Micromonospora rhizosphaerae: one gene and its partner. Each later gene encodes a partner of the first gene's protein in a complex. Links are inferred from orthologs where the notes say so. Each region holds a gene or a part of one and is shown in the gene's direction. Other genes may lie near its edges.

Region 1 (3,612 bases):
GGCGATGGAGGAGCGCGGCGGTGCCCGCGTCGTCCGCGCCCTGGTGCCGTTGTCGGAGATGTTCGGCTACGTCGGCGACCTGCGGTCGAAGACCCAGGGCCGGGCTAGCTACAGCATGCAGTTCGACTCCTACGCCGAGGTTCCGCAGAGCGTGGCGAAGGAGATCATCGCCAAGGCGACGGGTGAGTGACGCTCACCTTCGCTGATCGATGACCCGGGGCTGGGCGCGGGAGGGACCTCCCGCCCGCGGCCACCTCGGTCGGGTTGTGTGAATCCGGGCCTGTAGGCTTCATCGCCGCAGAACCCACAAAGGCTCTCCGGCCGTCAGGTCGGAAAGGCTGTCGACAGAGTCCTAAGCGCCGACCGGCGCGCCGGGGCGAACGAACCAAGAAGTCCACAGGAGGACACCAGTGGCGAAGGCGAAGTTCGAGCGGACTAAGCCGCACGTCAACATCGGCACCATTGGTCACATCGACCACGGTAAGACGACGCTGACGGCGGCCATCACCAAGGTCCTGCACGACAGGTATCCGGATGTCAACCCCTACACGCCGTTCGACGAGATCGACAAGGCGCCGGAGGAGAAGGCCCGCGGTATCACGATCTCGATCGCACACGTCGAGTACCAGACCGAGGCGCGGCACTACGCACACGTCGACTGCCCCGGTCACGCCGACTACATCAAGAACATGATCACCGGCGCCGCGCAGATGGACGGCGCGATCCTGGTGGTGGCCGCGACCGACGGCCCGATGCCGCAGACCCGCGAGCACGTGCTGCTGGCCCGCCAGGTCGGCGTGCCCTACATCGTCGTGGCGCTGAACAAGAGCGACATGGTCGATGACGAGGAGCTGCTCGAGCTCGTCGAGCTCGAGGTCCGCGAGCTGCTGTCGGCGCAGGAGTACCCGGGCGACGACCTGCCGGTCGTTCGCGTCTCGGCGCTGAAGGCGCTCGAGGGCGAGCCGGAGTGGACCGACCGGCTCATGGAGCTGATGAACGCGGTTGACACCGCGATCCCGCAGCCGGAGCGGGAGACCGAGAAGCCGTTCCTCATGCCGATCGAGGACGTCTTCACGATCACCGGTCGTGGCACGGTTGTCACCGGTCGCGCGGAGCGTGGCATCCTCAAGCCGAACGAGGAGGTGGAGATCGTCGGCATCCGCGAGAAGTCGCAGAAGACGGTCTGCACCGGCATCGAGATGTTCCGCAAGCTGCTCGACGAGGCCCGCGCGGGCGAGAACGTCGGTCTGCTGCTGCGTGGCATCAAGCGCGAGGACGTCGAGCGCGGCATGGTGGTCGTCAAGCCCGGCACCAGCACCCCGCACACCGAGTTCGAGGCGACGGTCTACATCCTCTCCAAGGAGGAGGGCGGCCGGCACACCCCGTTCTTCCAGAACTACCGTCCGCAGTTCTACTTCCGGACCACGGACGTCACCGGCGTCGTCACGCTGCCCGAGGGCACCGAGATGGTCATGCCGGGCGACAACACCACGATGGCCGTGAAGCTGATCCAGCCCATCGCGATGGAGGAGAACCTCAAGTTCGCGATCCGGGAGGGTGGCCGGACGGTCGGCGCGGGTCGCGTCACCAAGATCAACAAGTGAGCTGGGTAACCCCGATTAGCGTCGCCGCCGGTCGTGCGGCATACTAGTCAGGTTGCGTAACGACGGTTAGTCACCTGCGTCCGGTGAATGCTGGACCTCCGGGTCACCGACGGTCGCGCGTAGGGTGGTTGATCGCCACTGGCGGTCAACCACCCTCGCACGGCGTCCAGGTCGCGGAGACGCGATCGGCGCCAAGACCCACCGCGTAGTCAGATAGCCGCTCCGGAGTCCCGGGGCGGAGCCTGGCCCGAGGGCGCGACACGCCCGACCGCGGGGGTCGGCGGAAGTGGGCCTGTGCCAGCCGGCACAGGCGCCCGCAACACAGCGGCATCGAGAGAAGGAACAGAAGCCACCATGGCGGGACAGAAGATCCGCATCCGGCTCAAGGCCTATGACCACGAGGTCGTCGACTCCTCGGCTCGGAAGATCGTCGAGACGGTGACGCGTACCGGGGCGCAGGTCGCTGGCCCGGTGCCGCTGCCCACGGAGATCAACCGTTTCTGCGTTATCCGCTCGCCGCACAAGTACAAGGACTCGCGCGAGCACTTCGAGATGCGTACGCACAAGCGGCTGATCGACATCATCGACCCGACCCCGAAGACGGTCGACTCGCTCATGCGCCTCGACCTGCCGGCTGGCGTCGACATCGAGATCAAGCTGTAGGGACCGGACAAATGGACAGGCAAGTCAAGGGGATCCTGGGCGCAAAGCTCGGCATGACCCAGGTCTGGGACAACAACCGCGTTGTCCCGGTGACCGTGGTTCAGGCCGGCCCGTGCGTCGTCACCCAGGTTCGTAGCGCCGACAAGGACGGTTACTCCGCGGTCCAGCTGGCGTACGGCACGATCGACCCGCGCAAGGTTAAGAAGCCGATCAGCGGGCACTACGCCAAGGCGGACGTGGCGCCGCGCCGGCACATCGTCGAGCTGCGCACCACCGACGCCGCGGACTACTCGCCGGGCCAGGAGGTCACGGTCGAGGAGTTCCCGGCCGGGGTGTCGGTCGACGTGACCGGCAAGACCAAGGGCAAGGGCTACGCCGGCCCGATGAAGCGGCACGGCTTCCACGGTCTGCGCGCCAGCCACGGTGTCGAGCGCAAGCACCGCTCGCCCGGCTCCATCGGCGGCGCGTCGACGCCCGGCCGCGTCTTCAAGGGCGTCCGGATGGCCGGCCGGATGGGTGGCGTGCGCTACACCGTCCAGAACCTGACCGTCCAGGCGGTCGACACCGAGAACAACCTCCTGCTCGTCCGTGGTGCCATCCCCGGTCCCAAGGGCGCGCTGGTCCTGGTCCGTACCGCGGCCAAGACCAAGGCGAAGAAGGGCGGTGCGGCCAAGTGACCACCGTTGACGTCCTCAACGTCGAAGGCGCCAAGAGCGGCTCCGTCGAGCTGCCGGCCGACATCTTCGACGCCCAGGCCAACGTCGCGCTGATGCACCAGGTCGTGGTGGCCCAGCTCGCGGCCGCGCGCCAGGGCACGCACAAGACCAAGACCCGCGGCGAGGTCGCCGGTGGCGGCAAGAAGCCGTACAAGCAGAAGGGCACCGGTCGGGCCCGGCAGGGTTCGATCCGCGCGCCGCAGTTCGCCGGCGGTGGCGTGGTCCACGGCCCGGTGCCGCGTGACTACAGCCAGCGCACCCCGAAGAAGATGAAGGCCGCCGCCCTGCGTGGCGCCCTCTCCGACCGGGCGCGCGCCGGCCAGGTGCACGTCGTCGAGGCGTTCGTCTCGGGCGAGAAGCCGTCGACCAAGGCCGCCCTGGCCACGCTGGCCAAGCTGACCGAGGCCCGTCGGGTCCTGGTCGTGCTGAGCAGCACCGACGAGCTGAACTGGGTGTCGCTGCGCAACGAGCCGCGGGTGCACCTGATCGAGGCCGGCCAGCTCAACACGTACGACGTGCTGGTGGCCGACGACGTGGTCTTCACGAAGGACGCCCTGGACGAGTTCCTCGGCGTTCCCGCCGAGACCACCGAGGAGGGTGGCAAGTGAGCACGATCGCGGATCCGCGTG
Region 2 (3,500 bases), 3.0 Mb from region 1 along the record:
GACGTGTACGGGGTGACCAGCTACGCCGACCTGGTCACCATGTGCGTGGACACCGGCCGGGAGCTCGGCCTGGACGTCGTCGTCCGGCAGACCGACGCCGAGCACGAGCTGCTCGGCTGGCTGCACGAGGCGGCCGACGAGGGGGCGGCGGTGGTGCTCAACCCGGCGGCCTGGTCGCACTACTCGATCGCGGTGCGGGACGCCTGCGCGATGCTCCGGGGACCGCTGGTCGAGGTGCACATCTCCAACATCCACGCCCGGGAGGAGTTCCGGCACCACTCGGTGGTCTCCGCGGTGGCGACCGGGGTGATCTGCGGGCTGGGCGTGGACGGCTACCGGCTGGCCCTGCTGCACCTCGCCGGCCGCTTGGCGACGAGCGACTGAGCAGCAACTTGTAGACTTGCCAGGTCTGTCCGCCAAATCATGATCAAGGCAGGAAATGGCCACCACCAACGACCTCAAGAACGGCCTGGTACTCAACCTCGACGGGGAGCTTTGGTCCGTCGTCGAGTTCCAGCACGTCAAGCCCGGTAAGGGTGGCGCCTTCGTGCGCACCACGCTGAAGAACGTGCTGTCCGGCAAGGTGGTCGACAAGACCTTCAACGCGGGCACCAAGGTCGAGACCGCGACCGTCGACAAGCGCACCATGCAGTACCTCTACGCCGACGGCGAGGACTACGTCTTCATGGACCTGGAGACGTTCGATCAGATCACCGTCCCCGGCGGCACCGTCGGCGAGGCCGCCAACTACCTCCTCCCCGAGGCCGAGGCGACCGTCGCCACGCACGAGGGCGTTCCGCTCTACATCGAGCTGCCGACCTCCGTCGTGCTGGAGGTCACCTACACCGAGCCGGGTCTGCAGGGTGACCGCTCGACCGGCGGCAACAAGCCGGCCACCGTCGAGACCGGGGCGACCGTGCAGGTGCCGCTCTTCATCACCACCGGCGAGAAGATCAAGGTCGACACCCGCGACGGCCGTTACCTCGGCCGCGCCTGATGGCCGAGGGTCCCAAGCAGCAGATGCCTGCGCGCCGCAAGGCGCGCAAGCGGGCGCTGGATGTGCTCTTCGAGGCCGACCTGCGAAACCGGCCCCCGGTCGAGGTGCTCGCCGGCTACCTCGAGCGGATCGAGAAGCCGCGCCCCGAGCACCTGGGCTACGCGGTCAGCCTGGTCGAGGGCGTCGCCGCCCACCTCGACCGGATCGACGAGCTGATCGCCAGCTACGCCGAGGGCTGGACGCTGGACCGGATGCCCGTGATCGACCGCAACCTCGCCCGGATCGCGGTCTACGAGCTGCTCTACGTCGACGAGATCGACGACCCGGTGGCGATCAGCGAGGCCGTGGAGCTGGCCCGGCAGATGTCGACCGACGAGTCGCCGCGCTTCCTCAACGGGGTGCTCGGCCGGATCGCGGAGTACGCCACCCGCTGAGCGGTGCGGAGATCCGCCGCCCGCGACAGCGGCGTTGTGCCGCGCCACGCACGACGAGAAAGGGCCCGTGCCGTCCGGCACGGGCCCTTTCCGCTGCGCCAGCAGGTCAGGACGCGAAGAACGCCCGCGGGTCGGCGACCAGCACACCGTGCTCGGTGAGCCGCTCGATCAGGCCCGACGGCGAGGCGTCGTAGACGATCGCGAGGGCACGCAGGTCGTCGGCGCGGATGGAGAGCACCCGGCCGTTGTAGTCGCCGCGCTGCTGCTGGATGGCGCGGGCGTACCGGGCAACGTAGGCGAGGTCCTCGGAGGCCTCGTCGTAGAGCCGCTCCAGGTCCAGGACGATCTTGCTGGTCGGCTCGTGGCGCACCCCGCTGCCGTCGGGCAGCAGCTCCGAGACGGGAACGCGGTAGAAGTCGGCCAGCTCCGCCAGGCGGGACACGGTGACGGCCCGGTCGCCGCGCTCGTACGAGCCGACCACCACGGCCTTCCACCGCCCGTTCGACTTCTCCTCCACACCCTGCAGGGACAGGCCCTGCTGCTGGCGGATGGAGCGCAGGCGGGCGCCCAGCGACTTGGCGTATTCAGAGGGCATTCGGACACTCCCAGTGCTGCTCGGGGTTCTCCCAGCGATCGCTACGGAGCGTGACGGTAACGGGGATTGGGACACCGGGTCAAGGGGTCGTGACATTACCGTTGGGGAGCGCTGGGGGAGTTATCCCCATTTAGCCCGCTGATCGGGGGTCAGTACCGGTCGAGATCGGCCCTGTGACCGCTGGTAACGTGGCGTGAAGCCCCGGCCCGGCCGCTCGCGGCCCGCCGGATGACCAGACGTCCTTTAACGACCCGTCCAGTGAGGCGGGGAAGGAGGTCCGCCGTGGCCTACCCACCGGCTGCCCAGTCGTCGCCGCCGCGACAACCCTCGGTGAAGGTGATCCTCGCCGCCGCCGACGTGTCGCGGGTGGTCGACCGCATCGCCCACCAGATTCTGGAAAAGACCCAGGGCGCCGCCGACACCGTGCTGCTCGGCATCCCCACCCGGGGCGTCCCGCTGGCGAGGCGGCTCGCCGCCCGGATCGGCACCTTCGAGGACGTCTCCGTCCCGGTCGGCGTGCTCGACATCACCCTCTACCGCGACGACCTGCGCCGGCACGCCACCCGCGCGGTCGGCCCCACCGAGCTGCCGACGGGCGGGATCGACGGCAAGCGGGTCGTCCTCGTCGACGACGTGCTTTTCTCCGGCCGCACCGTCCGCGCCGCGCTCGACGCGCTCAGCGACGTCGGCCGCCCCGCCTCCGTGCAGCTCGCCGTCCTGGTCGACCGCGGCCACCGCGAACTGCCGATCCGCGCCGACTACGTGGGCAAGAACATCCCGACCGCGCTCGCCGAGAGCGTCAAGGTCACCCTCGCCGAGACCGACGACGCCGACGGGGTCAAGCTGTACGGGGGTGCCACCTCATGATCCGCCACCTGCTCTCCGGCGCCGACCTGGACGCGGCCACCGCCACCCAGATCCTGGACACCGCCGCCGAGATGGCCACCGTCGCCGGCCGCGAGGTCAAGAAGCTCCCCGCACTGCGCGGCCGGACCGTGGTGAACCTCTTCTACGAGGACTCCACCCGGACCCGGATCTCCTTCGAGGCGGCCGCCAAGCGGCTCAGCGCCGATGTGATCAACTTCTCCGCCAAGGGCTCCAGCGTGGCCAAGGGCGAGAGCCTGAAGGACACCGCGCTGACCCTGCAGGCGATGGGGGCCGACGCGGTGGTCGTCCGGCACCCCGCCTCCGGCGCGCCGCACCGGCTGGCGAACTGGGTGGACGGGTCGGTGGTCAACGCCGGCGACGGCACCCACGAGCACCCCACCCAGGCGCTGCTCGACGCGTACACGATGCGCTCCCGGCTGGGGCGGGTCGCCGGCCTGCACGTGGCGATCGTCGGGGACGTGCTGCACTCCCGGGTGGCCCGCTCCAACGTGCTGCTGCTCTCCACCCTCGGCGCCAAGGTGACCCTGGTCGGCCCGCCCACCCTCATCCCGGTGGACTGGGCCGCCAGGGCGGGCGCCGCGGCGCC

The links.
Region 2: the proteins of rpsJ (region 1) and nusB are in contact, whole or in part, in a solved structure (PDB 3D3B), measured with the Escherichia coli proteins. The link is inferred for Micromonospora rhizosphaerae from one-to-one orthologs.

What each region holds. Positions count from the first base shown.
Region 1 is NZ_FMHV01000002.1:105,075-108,686, reverse strand. The notes cover bases 776-3,612. They hold rpsJ (30S ribosomal protein S10), read left to right. Parts: upstream 776-1,958; coding sequence 1,959-2,267; downstream 2,268-3,612. Other genes in these bases: rplW (50S ribosomal protein L23), read left to right, coding at 3,588-3,612; rplD (50S ribosomal protein L4), read left to right, coding at 2,941-3,591; rplC (50S ribosomal protein L3), read left to right, coding at 2,279-2,944; tuf (elongation factor Tu), read left to right, coding at 776-1,604. Also shown: fusA (elongation factor G), read left to right, coding at 1-190; more of tuf, read left to right, coding at 411-775. UniProt on the Escherichia coli protein: Involved in the binding of tRNA to the ribosomes. Part of the processive rRNA transcription and antitermination complex (rrnTAC). The complex forms an RNA-chaperone ring around the RNA exit tunnel of RNA polymerase (RNAP).
Region 2 is NZ_FMHV01000002.1:3,145,290-3,148,789, forward strand. The notes cover bases 1-2,725. They hold nusB (transcription antitermination factor NusB), read left to right. Parts: upstream 1-1,020; coding sequence 1,021-1,431; downstream 1,432-2,725. Other genes in these bases: aroQ (type II 3-dehydroquinate dehydratase), read left to right, coding at 1-384; efp (elongation factor P), read left to right, coding at 440-997; bldD (transcriptional regulator BldD), read right to left, coding at 1,538-2,026; pyrR (bifunctional pyr operon transcriptional regulator/uracil phosphoribosyltransferase PyrR), read left to right, coding at 2,309-2,725. Outside these bases: more of pyrR, read left to right, coding at 2,726-2,893; GA0070624_RS15125 (aspartate carbamoyltransferase catalytic subunit), read left to right, coding at 2,890-3,500. UniProt on the Escherichia coli protein: Part of the processive rRNA transcription and antitermination complex (rrnTAC). The complex forms an RNA-chaperone ring around the RNA exit tunnel of RNA polymerase (RNAP).